Regions from separate parts of the Erwinia persicina genome, predicted to be linked through region 3. Evidence: predicted binding sites of a transcription regulator. Region 3 holds the regulator's gene; each other region holds the start of a gene.

Region 1 (9,999 bases), 1.5 Mb from region 3:
GCGCTGTGGATCCAGGCCCTGCAAAAAATCTGGCGCGCCGGGGTCGCGGTCTGCTGGTCACGCCTGTGGGCCTCTCCGGGCCGGCGTGTAGCCCTGCCGCTTTATCCCTTCGACCCCCAGTTCTGGTGGATGGGCGACCGGGAACTCCCGGCCAGCCAGCAGGCTGATGTTGCCGCCCGCGATCCCCGGGAGCAGGACGCGCTGATGGCGCGTATTCGTCCGTTGTGGCAGGAAGTCACCGGGGCGTTACCGGCATCGGCCTATGAGGATTTTTATGACGCCGGAGGACAGTCTCTGATGGCTTTACGCCTGATGGCCCGGCTGGAACAGGAGTTTGGCGTGGCGATCAGTATGGCTGATTTTTTACACCAGCCGACGCCGTCGGGTATCCGCCAATGTTTGCAAAAATCTGGCGTTGTTGAGCAACATCTCACTCATTAACAGGATGAATATCATGTCTGCATTGAATGCAACACTGAACACGACACAGTATCAGATTGAAACCGTACAGGTTGACAGCGAGACGTCCTTTACGCTGGCTTACTCGCCGCACATCAAACGCCTTCCGGCTAACGGGGGTATCCGCTGGCGGCAGTACAGTTCACGGCAGCAGCAAGAGAGTGAGGCGGTGATGCTGGCGCAGCGTATGTCCCTGAAACACGGACTGTATAATACCGGGTTCAGCGGCGGCAAAATTGTCGTCAACAGCCCGCATCTGCCGGCACAACAGCCGGAGGTGATGGCGGAGATCGGGGCGCTGCTGAACCGTTATAATGGCGCCATGTTTACCGGGTGTGACATCAACACCAGTAATCAGGATATGGACTATCTGCGTCGTTTCACCCCGTGGATACTCAATGCCATGGACAGCCCGCAGATTGATACCTCTGTCGCCACCGGGTACGGCGTCTGGAGCTCCGTTCATAAAATTATCACCCTGCGGCTGTCCGGGGTTGCGCAGCCAGTGGTGGCCATTCACGGTATGGGCAAAGTCGGGGCTGAGGTGGCCAGACAGTCTCTGCTGCACGGGTGCGACGTCGTGGGGTACGACATCAATCCGCAGGCGGTCTTCCCTGAGGGGGTGCGCCGGGTTAACGAAGCGCAGCTGTTCGGTGAGAAAAGTCATGTGCTGTGCATTGCCTCGCTGTCCGGTATTTTAACCAGTGAAAATGTGCCACAGATCAATACCAGCTGGGTGGTCAGCAGCGCCAATTCCCCGTTCAGCAACCCACTGGCAGAAGCGGTGCTGGTTGCACGCGGCATTCATTACCTGCCTGATTATGTCAGCAATGCCGGAGCGGTAATCTGCGACAGCATTGAAATGGCCTTTACCGAGCGTTACAACCAGATGAGCCAGGAGCAGGTGAACGCTTATGTCTGTTCGCTGATTGGGGCCAAAACGGAAGAGTTACTGCGGCGTTCAGCCCTGCTGGACTGCGAGGTAGGCAGACTGCTGCAGCCGGTTAAATCCGCGCTGATGGTGGCCTGAAGCCAGAGGGATGGCCCTGCGCCATCCCTTATTTATTACCAGCGATAATCCACGGTGGCGGTGACCGTTCTGTCCTGACCCACAAAGCAGTACATCGCCGATGTACAGCTGGCAACATAGCGCTTGTTGGTCAGGTTGTTGACGTTAATCGCCAGGGTGGTGCCTTTAAGAGAGGAAGAGAGCTGCCCCAAATCATAACGGCCCGCTACATCTACCAGCGTGGCTACCGGTACTTTGAAGGTGTTCGCCGGGTCGCCGTAGCTGGTGCCGAGGTAGCGCACACCGCTTCCCAGCTGCAGTCCTGACAGCACACCTGAATCAAAGCGATAGTCGAGCCAGGCGGCGGCGCTGTTGGCCGGAACCTGGGTTAACGTTTTACCGCGATTTGTCGCATCCTGGGTTAACTCATTATCCAGCCAGGTATAGCTGGCTATCAGATTGAGATCAGGCACAATTTCCGTTGTGGCCTGCAGATCGATCCCCCGGGTGCGCGCCTTCCCGGCCTGGGTATTAAAGCCCAGATGTTCGGCGTCACTGGTTTTGACATCAGACTGGGTCAGCTGGAACAGGGCGGCACTGAGCAGGGTTTTCGAGCCTTCGGGGTGGAACTTGATCCCCAGTTCGCTCTGCTTCGTTTCCACGGGCCGGAAGGCTTTGCCATCATATCCGCTGCCCAGCAGCGGATCGAAGGAGGTGGCGTAGCTGATATAGGGCGCCAGCCCGCTATCAAACTGATAGCTCAGTCCGGCGCGCCCCGTCCATTTCTCATCCGTCTGGCGGGTTTTTACCGTTACCGGCGAGTAGCTGTTGGTATCATGGTCGGTATCCGACCAGTCATGGCGACCGCTCAGCGTCAGACGCCAGCGGTTCCAGGCAATCTGATCCTGCAGGTAGACGCCGGTACGGGTAAATTGCTGTTTTTCCCGCCACGGCGCGGCCCGGCTGGCGGTGAAATCGGGATGCAGATCCGGCCGGTAGTCAGGGCCGTACGGATCAGTCAGCACCGGGCCCACGCTGTAGAGCGCATTGTTCAGACGCCCAAGCGAAAAGTCGACGCCGGCCAGCAGCGTGTGGCGGGTTGGCCCGGCATCAATATCCCCGCTGATATGATTATCCATTGAAAAGGTGCTGACCGTCGCCGGGGTCAGTTCGTCATACGCTTTCAGCCACGGCTGCGCATTCACCAACTGATAACCATAAATCACCCCGCGCTGAATATCGGAACGAACATTCATATAACGGGCATTGCTGTTAAAGGTCCAGCCGTTATCAAACTGATACTCAAAGAGTGAGCTGACGGTCTGCTGGCGGCGGGTGGAGTCCGCGAAATGCCCGTCGGTATAGTTTTTATGACGGTCAAGGGGGGCATAAGGACTGTTGTTCAGCCCCAGCAGGTCGGCGGGCAGGCTGTTGTAGTTCGCGATATCCGGCTCCCATGAATATGTCGCCATTAAGGTCCAGGTCGCCTTATCCGTGGGCCGCCAGGTCACAGACGGGGCGAGGTAGAGGCGACGGTGGCGGCTGTCTTCGATCTGCCCCCGCGTATCCAGGCCGCTGGCGGTAAACCGGTAAAGCAGGCTGTTATCGTCTGTTACCGGGCCGGTGGAGTCGACGCCAAACTGCTGATGGTGGAAGCTGCCGTAAGACAGACTGATATGGTGCGAGGCGATATCCTGCGGTTTAAGGCTGACCTGATTGACAATGCCCCCGCCGGTTCCCTGGCCGTAAAGGGCCGCTGCCGGTCCGCGCAGGACTTCAATCCGCTCCAGCGACCAGGGATCGATCTGGGGCAGCCAGCTTCCCGGGTTACTGATGATGCGCAGCCCATCCAGATAGTAATCGGCGTCGACACCGCGTATGCGGGTCATGTCGAGATAGTCACCAAAACCGCCATAGCGTTCACTGGTCGCGCCAGCGGTATAACGCAGCGCAGCACTACTGGATGACGGCTGCATTATCTCCATCTGCCTGCGGGTCACCACAGACACGGACTGCGGGATCTCCAGCACCGGGGTGCGGGTCTTCGTCCCGACCCCGGACTCTTCCGCGACATAACCGTTTTCCGGGCCTTCCGTTTTGTCCGGAGCGGCTGCCGTCACCGTCAGCGTTATCGGTTCAGCCGCGCTGTCGCTCTTTTTCCTGTCTGCCGTTCCCTCAGCGGCGGAGGCGGGGGCGGTCAGGTAAAGAGAGAGCATCAGCGACAGGGTTAACCTGTTCAGTACAGACGGCAGCAAGGGCAGGGGTAAAACGCGTACAGCGACAGCGTGATTTATCAGCATAAAGAGTCCTGGAACGAGCGAAATGTGGGGGGCTGTGCGCACATGCTTGCTATTAACGTGATGAAAATAATCACTTTCTATAAAGTTTCTTAACGCCTGTAAATGCGAATGATAATTATAATGAAGGCATATTATACATTGACCGTCAGTCGGTCAATGATATGATGGCTTATCCTATCGCCAGCCGACAGACCTTGCTCTATGCCAGCACCTTTAGTTTCAGCCAGACAAAAAGCAGCCAGCCATTACGGCCCGGACTCGGTAACCCGTCGCTCGCTGCTCTGTGGCTTGCTGGCGGCAGGGGTATTGATCACCACGCAGCCGCTGGCCGCCATGGGCAGGGCAAAAACCCTGACCGATATCGCCGGACGTAGCGTGACCCTGCGCCACCCGGTCAGCCGGATCCTGTTGGGTGACGGTACGCTGGCCTATGCGCTGGCGCTGCTGCGCCCGGAAGATCCCTTCCGTGGCGTGGTCGCCTGGGGAGATAACTTTCGCGCTGCCGATCTCGACGGATACCGGGCTTATCAGCAACGCTTTCCGCAAATCGACCGCATACCGCGTTTTTCCGGTAAAACCGTCGATGCCATTGGCGGAGAACAGGCCATTGCGTTGCAGCCCGATATTGTGGTGCTGAACCTGAGTTCGATGACCGCAGCGACCGCCTCAGGACTGCTGCCCCTGCTGAAGCAGGCGGGTATCCCGGTGCTGTTCGTGGATTTTCGTACCAGAATGTTTGCCAACGCGGTGCGCAGCATGCAAATTCTCGGCGAGCTGTTTGGACGGGAGGCGCGGGCAGCCCGTTTCCTGGACTTTCGCCAGCAGCAGATCGACCGGGTGACCGGCCCGCTGAAGCAGGTCAGGACGCGACCGCTGGTGATGGTTGAACGTGCTGCGGGGCTGTATGACGACTGCTGTCTGACCTACGGTGACGGCAACTTTGGCGAGCTGGTGGCGGTGGCCGGAGGGGAGAATCTGGGGACACGACTGCTGCAGGGAACCTTCGGCACACTCAGTCAGGAAAAGGTCATTACGTCCGATCCCGACATGGTCCTGGTCACCGGGGCGAACTGGTCGCTCTATTCCCCCGGGGGGAACTGGGTCAATCTGGGGCCAGGGGCTGACCCCGCTGAAGGTCGCGCCCGTCTGCAGCGGCTGATGCAGCGGCCTGCCTACCGCACGCTGCGCGCTGTCAGAGAACAACAGGTTTATGCCATCTGGCATCCCTTTTACGACAATCCCTACTATTTTATCGCCCTGCAGCGCGTGGCCAAATGGCTGCATCCCGATCTGTTTTCTTCACTCGACCCCGAAGCGACGTTCCGCGAACTGCACGAGCGTTTTCTCCCTGTCCCGTACCAGCCCGGTTACTGGCTCAGCCTGAAGGAGGCCACCTGATGACCCGCACTTCTCAACTTATCCTGCTGGCAATGCCCAGCATCCATGCCGGCGCATGGCGTTATCCTGGTGCTGTCGCCGATTTTCAGTGCCGCTTTGAGCAGATGAAGTGGTTTGCACAGACCCTGGAGCAGGGACGGTTCGACGGCCTGTTTCTGCCCGATACGCTGGCGTTACGTGCGGTTGGCCCGGCGGCGCTGGCTCGCGGGCACAGCACGGTGACGCTGGATCCGCTGACGCTGCTGCCTGCGTTGGCTGCGGTTACCCGGCACCTCGGGCTGATTGGCACGGCGAGTACCACTTATAACGATCCCTATATGCTGGCACGCCGTCTGGCATCCCTTGACCACATCAGCGCAGGCCGCGCCGGGTGGAATCTGGTGACCTCCAGCAATGCCAGCGAAGCCGGTAATTTCGGCCAGAAAACGCATATGGAGCACAGCCAGCGCTATGCGCGGGCGCGGGAGTTTACGGCGGTGATGAACGGTCTGTGGGACAGCTGGGAGCAGGATGCGTTTTGCCGTGATGCTGACAGCGGCGTATTTCTGCAGGTTGAAAAAATGCACCGGCTCGACCATCACGGGGACTATTTTTCGGTGCAGGGCCCGCTGAATATTGAACGCTCTCCCCAGGGGCGGCCGGTTATCGTGCAGGCCGGGGCGTCAGAAGCCGGCAGGCAGGTTGCGGCCGAAACCGCCGAAGTGATATTTACCTACCAGACTGACCTGGATTCCGCCCGTGAGTTTTATGACGATATGCAGGGCCGGGCGCAGGCTGCCGGCCGCCGTAAACCGCTGAAAATCATTCCTGCTGTCTTTGTGGTTCTCGGCGCGACCGAAGAAGAGGCCCGTCAGAAACGTGCCATGCTGGACAGCCTGGTGGACGAGCAGAGCAGTCTTGCCACTCTCTCGGTGGCGCTCGGGCACGATATATCAGCGTATGATATCCACGGCCCGTTGCCGGAAATCCCCGCCAGTAATGCCAGTAAAAGCGGGCGCGAGCGGGTGGTGCAACTGGCGCGACGGGAAAACCTCACTATTCTGGCGCTGGCACGACGCATTTGCGGTTATCAGGGGCTGGAAATGGTGGGGACGGCCTCCAGCGTGGCAGAGACAATGCAGCAGTGGTCAGAGCAGGGCGCGGCCGACGGTTTTAACGTGATGTTCTCGCATTTCCCGGGTGGGGTCAGCGAATTTGTCAGTCAGGTGATCCCGGCGTTACAGCATCGTGGTCTGCTGCGGAAACACTATACGGCGTCGACGCTGCGGGGGAATCTGGGGTTGTAACCGCGTACGGGGCGGCGGTTTGCCCGCCCCGTAAAGTGGCGCTTCGCTGAAAAAATATCACCGGTATGCTGCGTTGTTTTTCATTGACCGTCGGTCAGTCAATTGCTACGGTTACGATAACCAGCCCATCATATAAGGGATTTTTATGCGTCTCAGCCGTCATCACGCCGCACTCGCTGCGGCTTATCTTGGTACTTTTCTTGCCTCGCTGGATATCAGCATCGTCAACGTTGCCCTGCCGACCATGCAGAGTGCACTGCGAACGGACATTGCCGGATTACAGTGGGTGGTTAATGCCTACGCCGTCTGTCTGTCTGCTTTTATGCTGTCCGCCGGACCGCTTGCGGATCGTTACGGACATAAACGCGCCTGGGTGAGTGGCGTAGTGCTGTTCACCTGCGGGTCATTACTGTGCGGTATCGCCCCTGACCTGGCGGTGCTGCTGACCGGGCGGGCCATTCAGGGGGTATCGGCAGCGTTACTGATTTCCGGGGCCATGCCGATTCTGACCCATGCTTTTCCCGATCCCCGCCAGCGGGCCCATGCTATCGGGGGCTGGTCAGCGTTCAGCGCGCTGGCGCTGATCCTCGGGCCGCTGCTCGGCGGCGTACTGCTGCAGTGGCTGGGCTGGCAGAGTATTTTTCTGGTGAATATCCCACTGTGCCTGGTGGCTGTCGCTGCAGGGCTGTGGGGCATACCGGAGCGTAAATTTCCTGACCATGCGGCGCTGGACACCACCGGACAGCTGTTGGGCATTTTATCACTGGGGGCACTGGCCTGGGGGATGATTGAGGCGGGTAAATACGGCTTTAGCGGCCGCCTTCCCCTGATGATCCTCGCTGTTGCTGCGGTGGGTTTTATCCTGTTTGCGCTGGTGGAGAAACGGACGCCACGACCGTTACTGCCGCTGGCACTGCTGCGCGAGCCAGCGTTTGTCTGCGTCAATCTGGCCTCCTTTATTCTCGGGTTTTCTTATTACAGCTGCCTGTTCTTTTTTTCGATTTTTCTGCAGCAGATTCAGGGCTGGGCCCCGGCGGAAGCCGGGCTGCGTATGCTGCCGCTGTTCGCCGTCACCGGACTGGTCTCGCTGCTGTTTGGCCGAATCAGTGCCCGCCTGCCGATGCGCGGACTGATGGTCGCCGGTTATGGCATCGCCGGCCTGTCGATGGTGGCGATGGCACTGCTGCATGCGCAGTCTGCTTACTGGCTGGTCGGGACGCTGTTCGCGCTGCTGGGGGCCGGTGCCGGACTGGCGGTGCCGGGGATTGGTATGCTGGTGATGGGCATGGCGCCCACTGAACAGGCCGGATCCGTTTCAGCGATGATGAATGCGCTGCGTCAGGCGGGAATGACCATTGGCATTGCCTTACTCGGCACGCTGATGAGTGGACAGGCGATACGCACGCTGACGGCTTCGCTGAACGGCAGCGGCATTGATGATGCGGCACAGATTGCGCATCAGGCTGTCACGCGTCATCTGACCTCCCCGGCGGTGACGGACTTCAGCGCCCGCTATACGACGGCGATGGAAAGCGGGTTTCATCTCGCCATGCTCTGTGCCGGTGCGGCCTGCTTTGTGGCGATGGCGTTACTGTTTCGCCTGCAGCCCGTCACGGAGGGCAGGGCATCAATTTCGCGTGACAGCGCATAGTGCGTATCCGATGAGCGTCAGTGGCGTGTAAGCTGGTACTTTCATTCGCTGGCATCAGCCAGAAACAGATCTATCAGGAGAAGATGATGAAAGCAGTAGTGATTAATACCCCCTTTAATCTCGACAGCGTGACGCTCACCGAACGCAAGGATCCGGGACAGCCGGGCAAAGGAGAGATCAGAGTGGCAATTAAAGCCAGCTCGCTTAATTTCCATGATCTGATGGTGGCCACAGGCGGCATGGCCGTTGACGATGGCCGTATCCTGCTGTCTGACGGTGCCGGTATTGTTGAGGCGATAGGCGAAGGCGTAACCGATTTCCGCGTGGGTGATGCCGTGGTTTCCACCTTCTTCCCGGTATGGGCGGCAGGTAAAGCGACCCCGGCCGTGGGCGGATTTGCCCATACGCCTGGCGATGGCGTCGATGGCCTGGCCTGTGAAAGTGTTGTGCGCGCGGAAAGCGCCTTTACCCACGCACCGGCAGGCTGGTCGCACGTGGAAGCCGCCACCATCACCACCTCCGGCCTGACCGCGTGGCGGGCCTTAGTGGTCAATGGCCGCTTAAAAGCGGGTGAAACCGTACTGGTGCAGGGCACCGGCGGGGTTTCCATTGCCGCGCTGCAGCTGGCCAAAGCGATGGGCGCACGGGTCATTGCCACCTCGTCTTCTGATGAGAAACTGGCGAGAGTGCGCGAACTGGGCGCAGATGACACCATTAACTACCGCACGACGCCAGAGTGGGGCGACAAAGTCCTTGAACTGACCGGCGGCATCGGTGTTGATCACGTGGTTGAAGTGGGCGGCCCCGCCACGCTGAATGAATCCCTGAAAGCGGTGAAGGTTGGCGGCCATATTGCCGTGATCGGCGTGTTGTCCGGCACGGATGCGGCATTGTCCGTCTTCAGCGTGCTGGCTAAACAGGTGCGCATTGAGGGGCTGATTGTCGGCAGCCGCCAGGATCAGATTGACTATGTCAACGCGCTGGCGCTGATGGCGCAGAAACCGATCATCGATCGGGTCTTTACCTACGATCGCTTAAGCGAGGCCTTTGCCCATCTGCAAAGCGGCAAACACCTGGGTAAGGTGTGTGTCAGCTGGTGATGGCATAAATAACAGCCCGCCCGGAGACCCACCGGGCGGGTTTTTTAATGCCTGACAGGCGGAAGCGTCAGCGTGAATTAACGCGCTGAAACCCGCTGCCTTGTCTTCACCCCGGCGATAAAATGATCCCTGAGCCGATCCTCCGTTCTGCCGTCCCATGCGATACCCACCTGCCAGCTTACTGACGCTCCCGTTAACGGCATCATCGCTAACGCCGGAGGGGCGATATGCATCACGCTCTCCGGTAACAGTGCTGCCCCGGTGCCGGCCATCACCAGTGCGACGATGGTATGAATATCCTCAGCCAGCTGAGTGGCAGAGGCCATCAGCCCGTTGTCCTGCATATAGCGATCAATCTGGGTATTCAGACCGCGGCCACGTTCTGTGCGCAGCCGCAGCAGAGGCCACTTTTTTAAACACCCGGCCACGCTGACCGACGAGGCATCCGCCGCGACCAGCACCAGACGGTCAGTAAACAGCGGCAGATAATCCAGCGGTACAGGCGGTGGCACCCGAACAAATCCCACCTGGAGTTCGTTGTTTTGCAGCTGGGCATACTGCTGCGCGGAGGGCAGGTCAGTTAAAGAAACCTCCACGCCGGGGAAACGCTGGCGAAATTCGGCCAGACACTGCGGGGCCAGGTAAAAGCTGGAGAGGCCGAATCCCACCGCCAGAGTGCCCTCATGGCCTTTTGCCACCTGCCCGGCATGGTGCAGGAATGAGCGTGCCTGCCCGAGCACTTTCTGCGCCTCCGGCAGCAGGCGACGACCGCCGGATGTCAGCGCCGTACCGTGCC
Region 2 (9,999 bases), 2.0 Mb from region 3:
GGCTTGCCGTTACATACTCTAGACCTGACAACGCCGTTAAAAGACCAGTTCTCTGAATACCTGCTGTCCTTACTGCCAGGTCAGGGGAAAGAGTACTGCCTGCAGTTCACCGGCCCATCCGGTGCTGATGCGGTTGAAGCCGCGCTGAAGCTGGCGAAAAAAGTGACCGGCCGCGCCGGTGTGATCAGCTTCTCCGGTGGTTACCACGGCATGACCCACGGCGCGCTGTCCGTGACCGGTAACCTGTCACCAAAAGAAGCGGTCGATGGCATGATGCCGGAAGTGCAGTTTATGCCTTATCCGCACCAGTACCGTTGCCCGCTGGGGATTGGCGGTGAAGCCGGTGTTAAAGCGCTGACCTACTACTTCGATAACCTGATCAACGACGTTGAGAGCGGCGTGCGCAAGCCTGCGGCCGTGATCCTGGAAGCCGTACAGGGCGAGGGCGGGGTGAACCCGGCACCGACCGAGTGGCTGCAGCGTATCCGTAAGGTCACTCAGGAACACGGTATTCTGCTGATCATTGATGAAGTCCAGGCCGGTTTCTGCCGTACCGGTAAACAGTTCGCCTTTGAACACGCGGGCATTGAACCGGACATCATTGTGATGTCAAAAGCCGTCGGCGGCGGTCTGCCTCTGGCCGTGCTGGGCATCAAAAAGCAGTTCGATGCCTGGTCTCCTGGCCACCATACCGGGACCTTCCGCGGCAACCAGCTGGCGATGGCCACCGGCCTGACCACGCTGAAAATCCTGAAAGACAATAACGTGGCGGCGAAAGTGGCAGAGCAGGGCGAGTGGCTGAAAGGCAAACTGGCTGAACTGCAGAAGCGCTATCCGGTGATTGGCCACGTTCGCGGTCTGGGCCTGATGATCGGTATTGAGCTGGTTAAGCCACAGGAAGCGGCGGATCATATGGGCTGCCATCCGGCCGACGGCGAGCTGTCCGCACTGCTTCAGAAGAAATGCTTCGAAAACGGTCTGATCCTGGAGCGTGGTGGTCGTCACGGCTGTGTGCTGCGTCTGCTGCCGTCCCTGTTGATCACCAATGAAGAGCTGGGTGTTTTCCTGGACAAATTCGAACACGCCCTGCTGTCTGCTGGCGTCAAACCTGTATAACTGGAGTAAGTGATGTCCCGGTTAAACCCGATTCTGGCCGCGTCAGCGCAAAGCACGGATGCGTATCAGCAAGCGATTAAACAGACCAGCGAAGCCGTGGTGCAGTGGCTGCAACAGCCTGAAATGTATCAGGGAAAAAGCGTGGCTGAACTGCGTGAGCGCATCCAGCTGGACTTCACCTCTCAGGGCCTGGGTAACCAGGCCGCGATTGAGCGTGCGGTCGAATTTTTCTTAAAAGACAGCCTGTCGGTTCATCACCCACAGTGCGTCGCCCACCTGCACTGCCCGAGTCTGGTGGTCAGCCAGGCGGCGGAAGTGCTGATTAACGCCACTAACCAGAGTATGGACTCCTGGGATCAGAGCCCGTCGGCTACCATTATTGAGGTGAAGCTGATCGAATGGCTGCGCACGCAGGTAGGCTACCAGCCGGGTGATGCCGGAGTGTTCACCAGCGGTGGCACCCAGAGTAATCTGATGGGCCTGATGCTGGCGCGCGATGCCTTCTTTGCGCGCATTGGCCATTCTGTCCAGCAGGACGGGCTGCCAGGCGATCTGAGCAAGATCAAAGTGTTCTGTTCCGAAAATGCGCACTTCTCCGTGCAGAAGAATATGGCACTGATGGGACTGGGTTACCGTTCCGTTACGCTGGTGAAAACCGACCGCTTTGCACGCATGGACGTCAATGACCTGGCGGAAAAGATTGCTCAGGCACAGGCCAACGGCGAACAGATTCTGGCGATTGTGGCCACCGCAGGCACCACTGACGCGGGGGCTATTGACCCGCTGCGGGCGATTGCCAGCCTGGCGGCAGAACATCAGATCTGGGTGCATGTGGATGCGGCATGGGGCGGGGCGCTGCTGCTGTCTGAGAAATACCGCGACTACCTGGACGGCATTGAACTGGTGGACTCCGTCACGCTGGACTTCCACAAGCAGTTCTTCCAGACCATCAGCTGCGGCGCGTTCCTGTTGAAAGAGGCACGTCACTACGAGCTGATGCGCTACCAGGCGGCATACCTGAACTCCGAGTTCGATGAAGCGCAGGGCGTGCCTAACCTGGTGTCCAAATCGCTGCAAACCACCCGCCGTTTCGATGCGCTGAAGCTGTGGATGGGCCTTGAGGCGCTGGGCCAGCAGCAGTACGCTGAAATCATCGACCACGGTGTTACCCTGGCGCAGCAGGTGGCACAGTACGTCACTGAGCAGCCGTCACTGGAGTTGGTGATGGAGCCACAGCTGGCCAGCGTGCTGTTCCGCTATCGTCCGGCCTCCCTGGCTGGCGCGGATGATGCGGCTATCGCACTGCTGAATCAGAAAATTGGTGATGCGCTGCTGGATTCGGGACGGGCTAACGTGGGAGTGACAGAATCGGACGGGGTAACCTGCCTGAAGATGACGCTATTAAATCCCACCGTCACCCTGCAGGATATTCAGGTCCTGCTGGCGCTGGTGGAAACCACCGCAGAGCAGCTGTAATCCGCTGACTGACGCGGGGCGGGCACAGCGCGCTGCCCCGCGTGATATCCAGCCCGGTCATTACCGGGCTTTTTTGCCTTTTACCACCAGGGCAATACTGCCGATCAGGCCAATCGTCAGCATGATCAGCGGCAGGATCATCAGACAGGCCATCACCTGATCTTCATGACGTTTAATAAACGGCACCTGACTGATGGTGTAACCAAACCCGACCAGAATCCCTACCCACAGCACACCACTCATCCAGTTAAAGAGCTGGAACCGCCCGTTTTTCAGGCCGGAAATCCCTGCCAGCGTCGGTAATATCGTCCGCACGAAGGCCAGAAAGCGGCCAACCAGCAGCGCCATCAAACCGTGGCGATTAAACAGATTCCATGCACGCTGGTGGTACTGTGCCGGTAAATGCAGCAGCCAGCCTTTGACCAGCCGGGTGTTCCCCAGCCAGCGGCCCTGGAGATACCCCAGCCAGCACCCGAGGCTGGCGGCTGTCGTCAGGATCAGCAATGTCGGAATAAACGCCATCACGCCTTTGGCAATCATCGCTCCGGCGAGCAGCAGCAGGCTGTCACCGGGTAAAAATGCGGCAGGTAACAGGCCATTTTCCAGAAACAGTGTCAGGAACATAATGCCATAGACGATCCAAATTACGTCCGGATTGGCCAGCGCGGCAAAATCCTGATGCCAGAGCGCCTGAACAATCTCGTGTAGTACACCCATTCGTTATCCCGTTAAACCCATGACCTGTCTTTTTTAACGCTCCCCATGCCAGTCGTGATGACTGAACCGGGTCAGACGGTGCCACCTCTCGCATCGATGAGGGTGGCGATGAAAACGTTGCTGCCTAGTGTACCTGCAAAAGCGCTCCGGCACCTTGATCAAAGGCGCGAACTCATTATCCCATTGATCAATTGTTGATGTTCATCGCCCTTAGCGGTTCAGGCGTGCAAAACCAGCCGCTAAATCGTCAATCAGATCGTCAACATTTTCCAGCCCGATATGTACGCGTACCAGGGTACCGGTAAAATCAATACCGCCCGCCGGACGGATGGCGGCCAGTTCTTCCGGCTGGTTAGCCAGAATCAGCGATTCATAACCACCCCAGGAGTACGCCATACTGAAATGGCTGAAGTTATCCAGGTAGTTCGCCAGCTGAACATCACTCAGTCTTTCTTTCAGTATAAAGGAAAACAGACCGCTGCTGCCGGTGAAGTCACGCAGCCAGAATGCATGCCCTTTACACTGCGGCAGAGCAGGGTGATTCACCACGGCGACTTCTGGCCGTTCTGCCAGCCAGTGTGCAACCCGCAGGCTGCTCTCCTCGTGCTGCCGCAGGCGAACTGCCAGCGTACGCAGGCCACGGCTGGTCATATAGGCCGTATCGGCATCGGCCATCTGCCCCATCAGATAGGAGTTTTCCCGCAGCTGTTCCCAGCAGCGTTCGTTGGCGACGGCGGTGCCAATCATCGCATCCGAGTGACCAATCAGGTATTTGGTCCCGGCCTGAATGGAGATATCCACACCGAAGTCCAGCGCCCGGAAAAGGATGCCCGCGCCCCAGGTATTATCAATCATGATAATTGTCTCCGGGGCCTTACGGCGGATCGCCGCGACGATCGCCGGAACATCCTGTACTTCCATGGTGATCGACGCCGGGGACTCCAGGAATACTACGCGGGTATTGGGCTGGACGAGATCAGCGATCTCACTGCCGGTGCTGTGATCAAACCAGGTGGTGGTCACCCCCAGCTTACTGAGGATTTTGGTGCAAAAATCCTGCGTGGGCTCATACACGCTGCCGCTCATCAGCACGTTATCCCCGGCAGACACAAACGCCAGAATGGCATTGGAGACTGCCGCCGCACCGCACGGGTACAGCGCACAGCCGGCGCCGCCTTCCAGTTCGGCCATTGCCTCCTGCAGCGAGAAGTGGGTCAGGGTGCCACGGCGACCGTAGAACAGCTCACCGTCTGCCCGTCCGGCGGTGGCCCGTTTTTTATCGGCAACAGTATCAAAGACCAGCGACGAAGCACGCTGAATGACGGTATTCACCGACCCCTGGGTATAACGCTTGCCGCGTCCGGCACGAATCAGTGCCGTTTCAATTTTTTCGCTGCTCATAAAGTTCCTGTGTCATTTTCACCCTTTTTTTAACGTTAACACGGCAGCCGTCCACGCGGTATTGAGCATCAGTATAAGTGATGAAAATTCACCATCCGTGCCCGTGGGAGCGCCGCCAGTCAATAAATTGCGTAAAAAACAGCCAGAAAGTTGTAAATAGTAATGAGAACTACTATCAATTCCCGGTCTTTTTGGTATGATCTGTGAAGAATTTTTCGCTATCAACAATTAGACGTTGGAGACACAGCGTGACAAATGATTTGATGCAGATGGACCTGTCCGTCTGGGGCATGTACCAGCATGCAGACATCGTGGTTAAAGCGGTGATGATTGGCCTTTTGTTGGCATCGGTTGTCACCTGGGCCATTTTCTTCAGCAAAAGTGTTGAATTAAGCGCAGCGCGCAGGCGTCTCAAGCGTGAGCAACAGCAGCTGGCGAATGTCCGCTCGCTGGAAGAAGCCGCACAGGTCTGCGAGGGTTTCCAGGGCTACAGTCTCAGCACGCTGCTGATTAAAGAAGCGGAAAACGAGCTGGAACTGTCGGCCGGATCGGACGATAACAACGGTATCAAAGAGCGTACCGGCTTCCGCCTGGAGCGCCGTGTGGCAGCTTTCAGCCGTCACGCTGGGCGCGGTAACGGTTTTCTGGCGACGATTGGTGCCATCGCCCCGTTTGTCGGCCTGTTCGGTACGGTATGGGGCATCATGAACAGCTTCATTGGCATTGCGCAGACGCAGACCACCAACCTTGCGGTTGTCGCCCCCGGCATTGCCGAAGCGCTGCTGGCCACCGCGATTGGTCTGGTTGCCGCTATCCCTGCGGTCGTTATCTATAACGTCTTTGCCCGCACCATCGGCAGCTACAAAGCCTCGCTGGGTGATGTGGCCGCGCAGGTTCTGCTGCTGCAGAGCCGTGACCTTGACCTTGCAGCCAGTGAAAGCGCGCAGCGCGTTCAGCCAGCGCAGAAACTGCGGGTAGGTTAAGTATTATGGCCATGCGATTAAACGAAGATCTCGATAGCAACGGTGAAATGCACGAAATCAACGTCACGCCGTTTATCGACGTTATGCTGGTGCTGCTGATTATCTTTATGGTCGCCGCGCCGCTGGCCACCGTTGACGTTCGCGTCAACCTGCCGGCTTCCACCAGTTCCCCACAGCCGCGCCCGGAAAAGCCGGTTTACCTGTCTATCAAAGCGGATAACCAGCTGTTTATCGGTAACGATGCGGTGACGCAGGAGACGCTGGTGGAGACGTTAATCAGGCAGACCGAAGGCAAGAAGGACACCACCATCTTCTTCCAGGCCGATAAGACGGTTGATTATGAAACGCTAATGGGCGTCATGGATAAACTGCGCCAGGCCGGGTACCTGAAGATTGGTCTGATGGGTATGGAAACGACCGGTAAATAACACGCCATTCTGTCACTGTCTTATCGATAAACCAACGCGCAGGGGGCGAACCTTTTTCCGGTCGCCCCCTGCTGCTGACTGGCCCTCCGGCCCTGACCTCTACACCGTGATCGCCGGCTCTTTCAGACGCCGCACCTGATACTGCTTCACCAGCCGCTTAATCATCAGTGCCCCTGCCAGCCCACACACCGCAGCAATCGTCAGCCAGACGCCCGGCATCGCTTTATCACCGGTGACATGGATCAGATAACTGCACATTGCGGGCGTAAAACCACCAAACAGCGCGGTCGCCAGACTGTAAGCCAGTGAGAAGCCGGTCGCACGCACCTCGGCGGGCATCACTTCAGTCAGGTATACCACCATGGCCCCGTTGTAGCTGGCGTAAAGGAAGGAGAGCCACAGCTCGGCTTCCAGCAGATGCGACAGACTGGGCGACCCCACCAGCCAGTGCAGCACCGGCCAGGCGGTGAGGATCATCAGCACAGTGAACAGCAGCAGCAGCGGACGGCGGCCGTAGCGATCGGAAAGAGCGCCCATCACGGGCAGCCAGAACAGGTTTGAGATGCCAACGCACAGAGTGACAAAGAAGCTCTGCTTGTCGCTCATCATCAGTACGGTTTTACCGAACGTGGGTGTAAAGGCGGTGATCATATAGAACATCACCGTGGTGGTGACCACCATCAGCATACCGGCGAGGATCAGGGCCCAGTTACTGCCGACCGAGCGCATAATCTGGCCCATGGTCGGGTGGTGTTTGCGCTGGCTGAACGCTTCAGTTTCTTCCAGCATGCGCCGGATCCAGAACAGAAACGGGACAATCATACAGCCGATCACAAAGGGAATACGCCAGCCCCATTCGGTCACTTCCCCTTTATCCAGCAGATGGTTGAGCAGCAGGCCCAGCAGCGCGGCAAAAATCACGGCTATCTGCTGGCTCCCCGACTGCCAGCTGACATAAAAACCTTTCCTGCCCTTCGGCGCGATCTCCGACAGATAGACCGATACACCGCCCAGCTCGACGCCGGCAGAGAACCCCTGCAACAGGCGCCCCAGCAGGATCAGGATCGGCGCCGCCATCCCGAGGGTGCTGTAACCGGGTACCACCGCAATGGTCAGCGTGCCCATCGCCATCAGCCCCAGCGTCAGCAGCAGCCCTTTACGACGCCCGTGCTGGTCGATATACGCGCCGAGGATAATCGCCCCCAGCGGACGCATCAGGAAACCCGCCCCGAAGGTCATCAGCGTCAGCATCAGTGAGGCAAAGGGGTCATCACCGGGGAAGAAGGTTTTCGCAATGGCGGTGGCGTAGTAGCCAAACACCATGAAGTCATACATTTCGAGGAAGTTACCGCTGGTGACATTGAAGATCGTTTTCGCACCGCCCTGCCGCGATGTCCCTGTCGGGGTTGTTGTGGCCATTACCGCATCCTTTGTCTGTTTTTTCTCGTTTTTACCCTGCGGGAGGGGGCGGTGAATGTGATGGCGATCACTGTGTTAATTTACTGTTTGTTGACATTAGTAACCAAAAATTAACAGGAGATAAAAAAGCACAGCTCCGCACATATCCGGACGCGTATTTGCCGCTGCGTTGGGTTAATGTTCATATTTAGTTATATTTTTTTGCATTTTCACACCGCCTTTTTTTTACCAAAAATCAGGAGGATGGCCGTTCTGCCGGTTTCTCTTCTCGACAGTTTCTCTGTGCTGACTAGCCTTACTGGTGAACAAAACTGTTATAAACCCAGGAGGAACCATGGCCGACCAATATGAAATGCAGAATCCTCTCACGCAGTATCCTGCCACGGAATATCCTAAACAGCGTCAGCCCGCTCCGGGCGTGCAGGCCGATATGCAGCCCCGGCCTGACTGTGGTGAAAACAGCTATCGCGGTAGCGATCGATTGAAAGGGCGCAAAGCGCTGGTGACCGGGGCCGACTCCGGCATCGGGCGCGCGGCGGCGATTGCCTATGCCCGCGAAGGGGCTGATGTGGCCCTCTCTTATCTGCCTGCAGAACAGAAAGATGCGGAAGAAGTGGCAAAACTGGTTGAGCAGGCCGGACGCAAAGCCTTCCTGCTGCCTGGCGATGTCAGTCAGGAGGCGTTCAGTAAGAAGCTGGTGGAAGACGCCCGCGAAAATCTCGGCGGGCTGGACATCCTGGCGCTGGTGGCCGGTAAGCAGGTGGCGGTAGAAGATATTGCTGACCTGACCACGGAGCAGTTCCGCAAAACCTATGAAACCAATGTGTTTTCGCTGTACTGGATTACTCAGGCTGCGATCCCGCATATGCCGCCGGGGGGCAGCATTATCACCACGTCCTCCATTCAGGCCTATCAGCCCAGCCCGCACCTGCTGGACTATGCCTCGACGAAAGCCGCTATCCTTGCCTACACGCGCGGGCTGGCGAAGCAGATCATCGATAAAGGCATCCGCGTGAACTGCGTGGCACCGGGCCCGATCTGGACGGCACTGCAAATCGCCGGGGGGCAGACCCAGGATAAGATCCCGGAATTCGGTCAGCAGACACCAATGAAAAGGGCAGGCCAGCCCGCTGAACTGGCGCCGGTCTATGTCTATCTGGCTTCTCAGGAGTCCAGTTACGTCACCGCCGAAGTCCATGGCGTTACCGGCGGTAACCATCTGGGTTAACCGCCTGCGGCGGGGCGACAGCCCCGCCCGACCTGCCTGATGAGCGGCCTGCTCAGAACGATAAATCCACCGTTACCGTATCACTGTAATTTCCTGCTACCGGCGTGGCCTGATTTGTCAGCACCTGCGCATTGTAATTAAAGGTACGCGTTAAGCCGTCGCCGCTGACGGCATTTGCCGCGGCACTGGCCATCCGGTCAGGAGCCGTACTGCCCCAGCGAGAGGTGCCTGATCCTTTATAAATCTCATAGGCCAGCTTCCCCGTTGTGGTAGCGCTGGTCATATAGCGCTGCGTCCCCACGGCGTTCAGGCCGTTACTCAGACCCACCGTATAAGTGCTGCCTTTCGTACAGATGACATTAATCGACTGGCTGATGCTGTTAAAGCTGCCGACCAGCGGTGCGCTGCCAAAGCTGACCGCCGGGGCGGTAATGGTGGTGCAGTCTTTGGAAATCGCCATGTTAACGATAATGGACTGTGCGCTGGTGCCGGTCTGCTGCGACCCCAGCAGGCAGGCCCCCAGCAGACCGACGCCGGTACAGACATCGTAGTTCACCGTCACCGTCAGTGTGACGGTGTAGTTTCCCTCCGCCACCACGGCACCCGGCACTGTTCGCAGATAAAGGGGGACATTAAATACCACCTGTCCGACGCCACCGATGTTCAGGCCGAGCAGTTGGCTGCGGGACAGGGTATAAATTGTGCCGCTGAGCCCTAGTTCGTTGCTGCAGTTAACATCGGAACAGAGCTGCAGCGGGATCAGATCCGTGTTCAGCTTCAGTGCCCCCCGACTGCCCGTGGTGGCAACGGCAGTGGCTCCGGTCAGCTGCAGCTTGATGCTGTCGCTGGAGAGCAGGGCCAGTACACCGCCACCGCAGTTGACGGTGATATTGCGCTGAACAGTGCCTGGCGTGGTATTGACCGTAAACGAGCTGACGCCGCCAAAGCTGGCCGTCACCGTGGGCGTGGTACAGGCTGCCATGGCGGGCAGCGTGCCCGCCATCAGCAGGAGTGCGCTATACAGCAGCAGTCGGATTGTCATGGTGTGTTCCCATTGGGTGGGGGTGGCAGTGTGCAGATCAGCGGACCATAAGTGGTCAGGGAGGCAGGACGTCCACCGGACAGCGTGAGCACGGTGTCACAGCGGCGTCCGTCCGGCGTTGTGGCATGAATCGGATTCTGTGCGGCCAGATTCTCCAGCCAGGTAATACCGTCCCAGCCGACAAATGTT
Region 3 (9,999 bases):
GCTGCCCGTTACTGAAGCACAGGGAAATGTCATTCTCTCCCGGCCCTTCTGTCAGACGCAACGCAGGGCGTGGCGTGGGCAGGCCAATGCCCATTTCAGGACAGGCCGGTTCATAACGCAGGAAGGGCGCCAGTTGTTCAGCCGCAAATTCATTGCGCTTATGGCCGCCGTCAAAACGGACTTTTTCGCCTAACAGACAGGCACTGATACCAACCGGAATTTTATCGCCCATAATTATACAACCTCAAATATCTTGTACAGATTTCAGTGTAGCGTAAACTCAGGGCAACAGGCAAAAAAAACCCGCCTGACGGCGGGATTAAACAGCTTTTGAGGTATAGCTCTCAATACAATCAGTAGAAATCACATCCGGCCGCTTCAGCCTGTGCCAGCCAGACTGGCTGATCGCTGGTTTTCGCCCAGACACGGTGCAGGTAGCTGTAGAAACGGGCGCGATCGTGGCGGAACAGCATGATCGGCAGCGCAGCGATGCCGATCAACAGCACCGCAGTGCGACGCATGAAAATCCGAGTAGATGAATAGTTATGATAAAGACTCATACGTCCTCCTGGGATGAATAAAAGTGGCTGTGTGTAATCTGAACAAAATAATACTCCCTGAGGTGTAACTTTACTACTGATCCGACCACTTTTGACGAAAAAAAAATCATTCTTGGTATGAAAAATGAAATAAGGTTACAGTTTGGTTAAATATTCACTGCAATACCGATCCCTTTATTAACATCATCAGAGAATTGTCACCAAACACGGACGCCCTGCTGACTTTTTGCTAAATTAGCAGCTGTTATCATGACGTCTCTCTCCACTCTGGTTAGCTGCTGAGGTTTTGTGTCCACCATCCTGATTGTCGAAGATGAAAAAGAGATCCGCCGCTTTCTGCGTGTGGCACTGGAGGGCGAAGGTTTCCGCGTGGTCGATGCCGACACCCTGAGTCGCGGTCTCATTGAAGCCGCCACACGCAAACCGGAGCTGGTAATACTTGATCTCGGTCTGCCGGATGGCGATGGGACGCAGTTTATTCGTGAAGTACGCCAGTGGAGCAGTATGCCGGTGATTGTGCTGTCAGCGCGCAGCGATGAGCAGGATAAAATAAGTGCTCTGGATGCCGGCGCGGATGACTTCCTCAGTAAACCTTTCGGCGTTGGCGAACTGCTGGCCAGGGTTCGGGTGGCGATGCGTCACCGTCCACAACCGGGAAATGAGGGGCCCGCCGCAGAGGTCAATTTTGGCAGCATCAGGGTGGACATTGCCGCCCGCCGTGTGATGCGTGAAGGTGCAGATCTGCATTTGACCCCGATTGAATTTCGCCTGCTGGTCAGCCTCATTAATCACCCGGGGAAAGTGATGACTCAGCGCCAGTTGCTGACTCAGGTCTGGGGGCCGAATGCGGTAGAGCACAGCCACTATCTGCGTATCTATATGGGACATCTGCGGCAGAAACTGGAGTGTGACCCCGCCCGCCCGCAGCATTTGCTAACCGAGACCGGCGTGGGCTACCGTTTTATGCCATAAAAAAAAGGGCTCACCAGTGAGCCCTTTTCATGCACAGCCTGAGCAATCAGACGTTTTTCAGCACGGCGCTGACAATTTCTACGGCCTCTTTCTCAATCTTCTCGCGGTGTTCAGCACCAAGGAAGCTTTCGCAGTAGATTTTATAAGCGTCTTCCGTACCGGAAGGACGTGCAGCAAACCAGCCATTTTTGGTCATGACTTTCAGACCGCCAATGGATGCCCCGTTCCCGGGCGCCGCCGTCAGACGCGCGGTAATAGGATCGCCCGCCAGGGTGTCAGCGCTGACCATTTCAGGGGAAAGCTTAGACAGCGCGGCTTTCTGAGCCGAGGTCGCCGGTGCCTGGATACGGTTGTAGCTTGGCGCACCAAAACGCTGAGCCAGTTCATCGTAGTGTTGCTGTGGGTTCTTGCCGGTGACCGCGGTAATTTCGGCTGCCAACAGGCACATAATGATGCCGTCTTTATCGGTTGACCATGGTGTGCCGTCGAAACGCAGGAAGGAAGCCCCTGCGCTTTCTTCACCACCAAAACCAAAACTGCCATCAAACAGGCCGTCGACAAACCATTTGAAGCCTACCGGCACTTCCACCAGTTTACGCCCTAAATCGTCAACCACGCGGTCAATCATCGCGCTGGACACCAGGGTTTTACCCACGGCAACGTCCTGACCCCACTGTGGGCGGTGCTGGAACAGGTACTGGATCGCAACCGCCAGATAGTGGTTGGGATTCATCAGTCCTGCAGGCGTCACAATACCGTGACGGTCGTAATCAGGATCATTGGCAAAGGCCAGATCGAACTTGTCGCGCAGCGCCAGCAGGCCCGCCATCGCCGACTCAGACGAGCAGTCCATGCGGATCACGCCGTCGTGGTCGAGATGCATAAAGCGGAAAGTCTGATCGACCGCATCGTTAACGATGGTCAGATCCAGCTTGTAGAATTCCGCAATTCGCTGCCAGTAGGCAATACCTGAGCCGCCCAGCGGATCAACGCCAATTTTCAGCCCTGCTTTCTGAATCGCCGGAATATCCACGATCAACGCCAGACCTTCAATATAAGGTTGGATCAGATCCTGTTCAGTCAGATGACCGCTGGCCCACGCCTGATCCAGTGGAATGCGTTTCACGTCTTTCAGGCCATCTTTGATCAACGCGTTAGCACGATCTTCCACAACTTTTGTCACGTTGGTGTCGGCAGGCCCGCCGTTTGGCGGATTGTATTTAATGCCGCCATCTTCCGGGGGGTTGTGCGACGGCGTGATCACAATACCGTCTGCCTGAATACCACCGGCTTTGTTGTGTTCGAGGATCGCATGGGAAATGGCCGGCGTTGGCGTGTAGCCATTATCCTGCTGTACGATCACATCCACACCGTTAGCGGCCAGCACTTCCAGTACCGAGATGATGGCCGGCTCAGACAACGCATGGGTATCTTTGCCGACGTAGCAGGGACCGGTCACACCATTCTTTTTACGTTCTTCGGCGATCGCCTGTGCGATAGCCAGAATGTGAGTCTCATTGAAGCTGTGACGGCCCGCGCTACCGCGATGGCCGGAAGTGCCAAATTTCACCGCATGTTCTGCGTTACCCAGTTCAGGCTGCAGGACATAATACTGAGATGTTAATTGTGCAACGTTAATCAAATCGCTCTGCCGGGCTGGTTGGCCGGCACGGGGGTGATTGGCCATTGGCGCTTCTCCCTGACGCTTCAGTTAGAGGGTACCGCAAACTTTCTCTGTCAGTTCCACCGGGAACTGCATCGACAGCATAATGTGTTCCACCATGCTGCGCTTACGGTCAGTATTTGTGTTGGTTATCACCCAGTACGGTGTGCCCGGAACGTGCTGAGGCTTCGTATGGGTGCCATTTTCTACCAACGTTTGCTGGTTACCCGCGAAGTAGACGCGGGTTCGACCCTGCAGCGATTCAGTCGCTGCACCAAACGCTTTGGCATCCAGACTGTATAAAGTTGACAGGATCAGCATGAAACGATTTACCGCCCGCTTCTGCTCGGCATACTCGTCCGAAAGCAACAGCTCACGCACCGCGCGAACGCGATCCTGCGGCCGGGACTCCGTTTTAATGCCACCCGCAACAGGCTCTTTTGCCATCGCAGAGGCGGACACCGCTGACATGGTCTGACCGGCGGTGAATTTCAGCATCCGGCGCAAAATATCTGATGCACTTTCACCAATATGCTGAGTGTGGCTGGCAATATAGCGGTATAGCTCTTCGTCGACTTCGATCGTTTTCATCTTTATCCAGTACGGTTAGTGCTTGTATCAGAACCCGGTTACTCAGGGACGAAGACTCTCGTCACCCTCACGGCGTTTAGCCTGCCCAGTTCTAACATCAGGATTATAAAGTTAAATCCTGCCGGGGTGTAGCGCCATGCCCTTTTCAGGGCAAAAGTCGGAATATGCCGCAAAAAGATCATCTCCGTGATTCGCACCAGCGGCAGAAATTGTGGGATCCATGATACCCTAAGCCCTCGTGCCAACTGTAAGAACTTTCGCTATGAATTTGAATTTCCGCCTGCAATCTGAACAATCTGCGACTCATGGACTGCCTCTGGTGTTGATCCACGGCCTGTTCGGCAGCCTGGACAACCTGGGCGTACTGGCCCGGGGATTAAAAGACGATCGTCGTCTGATTCAACTCGATGTGCGCAATCACGGCTTGTCTTCGCGTGCGCCTGAGATGGATTATCCCCTGATGGCTCAGGACATCCTGGAAACGCTTGACGACTTGCAGGTCGATCGCTTTAGTGTGATCGGACATTCAATGGGCGGGAAGATCGCTATGGCGTTGACCGCGCTGGCCCCCGATCGGGTAGAGAGTATCGTGGTGATTGATATTGCGCCAGTGGCTTACACCACCCGTCACCACGATGACATCTTCACAGCCCTGAACGCCGTGACAAATGCGGCTATCACCTCACGGAGTGAAGCAGCATCGCTGATGCGGCAGTCGATTGACGAAGAAGGCGTGATTCAGTTTCTGCTCAAATCATTTCATGATGGTGAGTGGCGCTTCAACGTTCCCGTGCTGTTGTCCTGTTATGACGACATTATTGGCTGGCAGTCGCTACCGGCCTGGCCGCACCCGGTGCTTTTCATTCGCGGAGACCGCTCACCGTATCTGGCAGACGAATATCGTGATGCGCTAATGTCACAGTTCCCGCAGGCCCGTGCACATGTAATAAGCGGTGCCGGGCACTGGGTACATGCCGAAAAGCCCGATGCGGTGTTACGTGCTATTCGTCGTTTTTTTGCGTTGTAAAAAAATTATTTGCTCCGGTTATCATAACCAAAATCATGCGTGTTGCTGCAGGGCGGCAAGACGTTCGGTCAAGGGTGTGAGCAGAAATCACTCAGTGGCCGGGAACAGGCCCAGGAAGGGCCGGATTAAGGACGCCATCATCCCCCCGACCGCTTGAAGAATGAAGGGGATAAATGATTGTCGTCACCACTTTCACTGGGGTATGATGGCGCGCTAAAATTTTGCCGCTGCTGAACCCTCAGACGGCATATCGGCCAATTCATCAGTCATCCAGCCTTTCAGTACGACGATTCCTATGGCAAAAGAGAATACGGACCGCACAACGATCGATCTGTTTGCAGATGAACGTCGTCCGGGACGACCCAAGACCAATCCGCTGACGCGTGATGAGCAGTTGCGTATCAACAAACGTAATCAGCTCAAGCGTGATAAAGTGCGCGGCCTGAAACGTGTTGAGCTGAAAATGAACAGCGACGCGGTGGATGTCCTGAATCAGCTGGCTTTCGAGCGTAATATGAGCCGAAGTGAGCTGATTGAAGAGATGCTGCTGGCACAGCTGCAAAGCCATCAGCCCTGATTCTTTCGGGGGGTGAGCACTCAGCGACAAAACCAGCAGTATTACTCATTTATCCGCTTACGGCGGTCTGTTATCATTAACGATATCTGCTAAAAAATCAGCAGTCACCATATCATTAAGATTCAAGAGGTTATTAAGCTCATGGCACTCGTCGGCATTTTCTTTGGTAGCGATACAGGCAATACCGAAAACATTGCAAAAATGATCCAGAAGCAACTGGGGAAAGATGTTGCAGAAGTTCGTGATATTGCTAAAAGCAGCAAAGAAGACCTTGAAGCCTTTGATATTCTGCTGCTGGGCATCCCGACCTGGTACTACGGTGAAGCACAGTGTGACTGGGATGACTTCTTCCCGACGCTGGAAGAGATCGACTTCAACGGTAAACTCGTGGCCCTGTTCGGCTGTGGCGATCAGGAAGATTACTCGGAGTACTTCTGTGATGCGATGGGCACTATCCGTGACATCATTGAGCCGAACGGTGCCGTCATTGTTGGCCACTGGCCGAGTGAAGGCTATCACTTCGAAGCCTCTAAAGGCATGGCAGATGACACCCACTTCCTTGGCCTGGCCATTGATGAAGACCGTCAGCCGGAGCTCACCAACGAGCGTGTTGAGCAGTGGGTAAAACAAATTTCAGATGAACTTCAGCTGCAAGACATTATCGAAGCATAGCTATAACAGCTTGATGTGGGAGGTATCTCACATCAAGTGAGTGGTTTTTCCTATAGAAGTAATAGATACATATTTGTAACTTTCATCTGCAAAACTGTACAATAACCCCATCGGTTACCCGCTTTCTCAGCGCAAGCCCCATTATTGAGGACGTGAGTCGCCCTAAGGGCGATGAGATGAGGCAGATCGAGATGTTAAACCAACATAATCCGGGCGCGCGCTTCCCTGGATGTAACGACACTTATCCTTACATCCCTTGCGGTTTCAGGCATCCCTTTTGGTTTTCATTTCGAATTATCAGTTCTATACTGAAACGCACTCATTTTTAGCGCCGACCGATGTTCAGGGCTTTTCAGCCACTAAGTGACTCGCAAAGTAACAGGACAATATCCGCATGACTGACAATAACACCGCATTAAAGAAGGCCGGCCTGAAAGTCACGCTTCCCCGACTGAAAATTCTGGAAGTGCTTCAGGAACCAGAGGGCCATCACGTCAGTGCGGAAGACTTGTACAAACGCCTGATTGATATGGGCGAAGAAATTGGTCTGGCTACGGTTTACCGTGTCCTGAACCAGTTCGATGACGCGGGGATCGTTACCCGCCACAACTTTGAAGGCGGTAAATCCGTTTTCGAACTGACCCAACAGCACCACCACGATCACCTGATCTGCCTGGACTGCGGTAAAGTCATTGAGTTTAGAGACGAATATATTGAGGAGCGTCAGCGTGAAATCGCTACGCGTCATGGTATTAAACTGAGCAACCACAGCCTGTATCTTTATGGCCACTGTTCGCTGGGTGATTGCCGTGAAGACGAGACTCTGCACGATAAGTAATCTGATCGACTGAATGCAAAAACCGATGGCCCTGCCATCGGTTTTTTTATGCCTGTCTTACAATGATTCCTGTCGGCTGAAGCGCTGCCCATCCGGGCTTACCGCTCTAATCTGCACGTCTCCGGTTACCGTTGGTAGGTTTTGTCTGTCGTAATACTGCCAGCGCTTTCCGCCGTCGGTGCTGAACTGCATCTCTAAACCAGGGAAGGCCGTGTTAGCTTCAAGTTTGCCAGCCACAATGCGTGCGCCTGGCACCGGTAAACGATAGCTGATGCCATGCTTATCGAGTTTAGCCAGCTCTCGCTGACCAAGAATATTGGCGAATCGCTGCCAGTCATCGTGTAAAGCACGCTGGTCAATCCATTGCGTTTCACCGCCCCGATACTCTTTGCCAGCTTGATAATCCTGCTCCCAAGCCGCACGATGCCAGGAGCGCTCTGCTGCAGAGAACATACGCGGGTAGATCATAGACTCCATCTGGTCATCAGTGCGTACAGTCTCACTCCACAACTGTGCCGACATACCGGTTGCACCAGGCCATGGTTTGTCAGATTTCGCATTGAAGAACTGACCGTCACGATCAACAGAAGTTTCTGCATTTTGTGGCATATTATCCGGCGCAAAACTGAACATTTTACGTTCATCATTATAACGAGTGCCCCAGTAATAGCCCCTTTCGAGTGGATTCACCTCAGACGGGAAATCCATATAGAGATAGTCTGGGTTTGAAACAATCACCTGATAGCCTTTGTTCGCCCAGTCATTCACCGTGTCGAAGCCACCCCAGTAAAGCGTATCCCAAAAATTTACCGCAACTTCAGGCGTAGCGAACGCATGGGCATCCTGGGCATTTTTCAAACCATCCTGCCAGGCCTGCATTCGCTCAATACCGTGTTTTTTGACTAATTCACTGACCTTCAAAGCAAAATAGCTCGGAAGATGCCCCAGATCGCTGACCTTACCTGATGCAATCATGGCCTGACAAACCTGGGACTTCGCCCACGGCTGATCTTCCCTGCTGAGATCAAGCTGACCTTTACCCGCCTCAGGGTGTTTGATATCGGTATAGCCAACACCAAGACGAATATTTTTTGCTTCATCCCCCCCAAAGTGCCAGCTACGCAGTGGCTGCCCGGCTTCGCGGTGCATAAGCTGAATTTCACTGATGACCTTATTAGCAAAATGCAGTGAGGAAGTCAGGCATGGGTTCAGATAGCTGGTCCGGTCATAAAGTTGTACCGACGTAGTATTGGAGTTATCTCCTGGATCGACCAGACGGTACTCTGACGCTTCTTTTGCACGGCCAGCGTTCATCAGGTGCTGATAACGCGCTTCCATGGCGATCACGGCAGCGCGGGCATGGGCAGGCATATCGACTTCTGGCAATACCTGGATACCGCGTGCTTCAGCAAATTTCACAATCTCAATGTAGTCGTCACGGCTGAAGTAGCCACTTCCGTTATTATCGCTGAACGGCCCTGAGCCTAACTGCGGTAACAGACAACGCTGTTCTTTGAGGTCGTGACAGCGTCGGCTACCCACTTCAGTCAGCTCTGGCAGGCCAGGAATTTCAATACGCCAGCCTTCATCATCCGTGAGATGGAAGTGGAAGACGTTAATTTTCCAGGCGGACATCTGGTCAAGCATCCTCAGGATGGCCGTTTTACTGTGAAAGTTTCGGCCCACATCAAGGAAGATGCCGCGGTAGCTAAAGCGTGGTGCATCATCAGCCTTCAAGGTGGCAATACGATGACTTCCGTCTGCTGGCAGGAGTGACATAATTGACTGCAGACCGTAGTAAACCCCCTGCGCATCGTACCCAATCACCTCGGCTTTATCTTTCGAGATAACCAAACTATAAGCCCCTGATATCGAAGGAATATCTTTCAGGGCTGCTGGGTTCACGGTGGTAAGGATAGGATAACCTGCCGCATTCAGTTTCACGCCCAGCAGGGAGAAACGTTGTTTAACGGCTTCCGCCCGATCTTTCGGTAAACTCGCCAAATTAAGGTTTATACCCTGACTGAGATCGGCATCCTCTTCCGCTATCACCACTTTCAGCGGAGTGGGAACAATTTGTCCACGAAGTTCGCTGGCAGCAAGTTGTTTAACATCTTGATTTTTCACGTAGCGGCTGCCAGCTTCCATCAGAATATTTTTATCTTCAGGAGTGCGTTTCCACTGATCACCAATCGGAACCACGAAACGAGAGAGATCTTCTGTATCCGTAGCCTGAATGATTTTTGGTTTAGCATCACCGGACGTCACATACCAGCGTGGCATCACGTCCGTGCTAAATAGCTGCCAGTACTCATTAACAATCGGGATGACGACAGAAGCCCCGGGTGCCAAACCGACAAATTTATCCGTAGGTTCCAGCCGGGTCAGATCGCCGACAATATGCACCATTCGAAACTGATCGTTCTGAACAGCCAGCGTTTTATGGACGTTGCTCATATAGATTGCCCAGTTTTTACTGGTGATTGTTGGCCCATTGTTCGTCAGCGTAATCGTGGCGCGGTTGCAGGAAGCCCAGTCAGCCCCAAGTACAGCACAGTCCACACCGTTGAGCGCAGCATGGTTATCAGTAACCTGATAGCTAACACCGAACTGACTGATTTGATCCACCAGCTGCTGGCTCGCGAGACCGGTACTGCTTCCCAGAATAGCGATAACTGCCAGTGCTAACTGACTGGTTCTTTTAACATTCATAATTGCATCCTTCCTTGTCAATTATTGATTAGCCTGCTGAATTTCCTGCCAAAGTTTGCCACAGCGTTCATGAACACCTTCACCGCCGCCCATTTGTTCCGCGTCCAGGCAGCGTTCATAGTCAAGGACTCGCACACTTTCCTGGCGGGCAAACTGCTGGTGCTGTGGCTGCTGGTGCAGAGAGCCAGGTAGCGGTTTGCAGGCCTTAACCTTTTCAGCGCTGCCGTTTGCCTGATTAATACAGCTGCGCCAGGCTTCGCGCTCTGGCGTATTGCTACGCTGCATCTGCGACATGCAGCCGCACAACAGCAGCATCAAGAAAATTGTTATCCCTGCTTTCATACCCATTCTCCTGTCAGTCCTGCGCAATCAAAACAGGGTGAAAGG

Evidence for each region. Region 3 encodes Fur, which represses iron uptake genes when iron is present. Its sites were predicted from a motif close to ATAATAATGAGAACNACTATCAA; they were not measured.
Region 1: a site for Fur is predicted at 3,871-3,893, ahead of K6L24_RS08120 (TonB-dependent siderophore receptor). Genes of this name have one in related genera too.
Region 2: a site for Fur is predicted at 4,867-4,889, ahead of exbB (tol-pal system-associated acyl-CoA thioesterase). Genes of this name have one in related genera too.

The regions. Positions count from the first base shown of each region.
Region 1 is NZ_CP082141.1:1,815,996-1,825,994, forward strand. Features, by position in the region: gene K6L24_RS08110 (type I polyketide synthase) at 1-441, shown strand, start outside; gene K6L24_RS08115 (Glu/Leu/Phe/Val dehydrogenase dimerization domain-containing protein) at 455-1,489, shown strand; gene K6L24_RS08120 (TonB-dependent siderophore receptor) at 1,525-3,768, opposite strand; gene K6L24_RS08125 (ABC transporter substrate-binding protein) at 3,970-5,166, shown strand; gene K6L24_RS08130 (LLM class flavin-dependent oxidoreductase) at 5,166-6,452, shown strand; gene K6L24_RS08135 (MFS transporter) at 6,598-8,103, shown strand; gene K6L24_RS08140 (zinc-dependent alcohol dehydrogenase family protein) at 8,190-9,203, shown strand; gene K6L24_RS08145 (LysR family transcriptional regulator) at 9,281-9,999, opposite strand, start outside.
Region 2 is NZ_CP082141.1:681,111-691,109, forward strand. Features, by position in the region: gene K6L24_RS03145 (diaminobutyrate--2-oxoglutarate transaminase) at 1-1,116, shown strand, start outside; gene K6L24_RS03150 (pyridoxal phosphate-dependent decarboxylase family protein) at 1,129-2,592, shown strand; gene K6L24_RS03155 (DedA family protein) at 2,653-3,309, opposite strand; gene metC (cystathionine beta-lyase) at 3,520-4,710, opposite strand; gene exbB (tol-pal system-associated acyl-CoA thioesterase) at 4,959-5,693, shown strand; gene exbD (TonB system transport protein ExbD) at 5,699-6,121, shown strand; gene tcuC (MFS transporter) at 6,221-7,540, opposite strand; gene K6L24_RS03180 (SDR family oxidoreductase) at 7,875-8,768, shown strand; gene K6L24_RS03185 (Csu type fimbrial protein) at 8,821-9,810, opposite strand; gene K6L24_RS03190 (fimbria/pilus outer membrane usher protein) at 9,807-9,999, opposite strand, start outside.
Region 3 is NZ_CP082141.1:3,317,202-3,327,200, forward strand. Features, by position in the region: gene K6L24_RS15220 (DUF523 and DUF1722 domain-containing protein) at 1-232, opposite strand, end outside; gene K6L24_RS15225 (YbfA family protein) at 354-560, opposite strand; gene kdpE (two-component system response regulator KdpE) at 849-1,532, shown strand; gene pgm (phosphoglucomutase (alpha-D-glucose-1,6-bisphosphate-dependent)) at 1,579-3,219, opposite strand; gene seqA (replication initiation negative regulator SeqA) at 3,244-3,786, opposite strand; gene ybfF (esterase) at 4,049-4,813, shown strand; gene ybfE (LexA regulated protein) at 5,109-5,390, shown strand; gene fldA (flavodoxin FldA) at 5,532-6,062, shown strand; gene fur (ferric iron uptake transcriptional regulator) at 6,457-6,900, shown strand; gene K6L24_RS15265 (beta-N-acetylhexosaminidase) at 6,958-9,612, opposite strand; gene chiQ (ChiQ/YbfN family lipoprotein) at 9,634-9,954, opposite strand; gene chiP (chitoporin ChiP) at 9,982-9,999, opposite strand, start outside.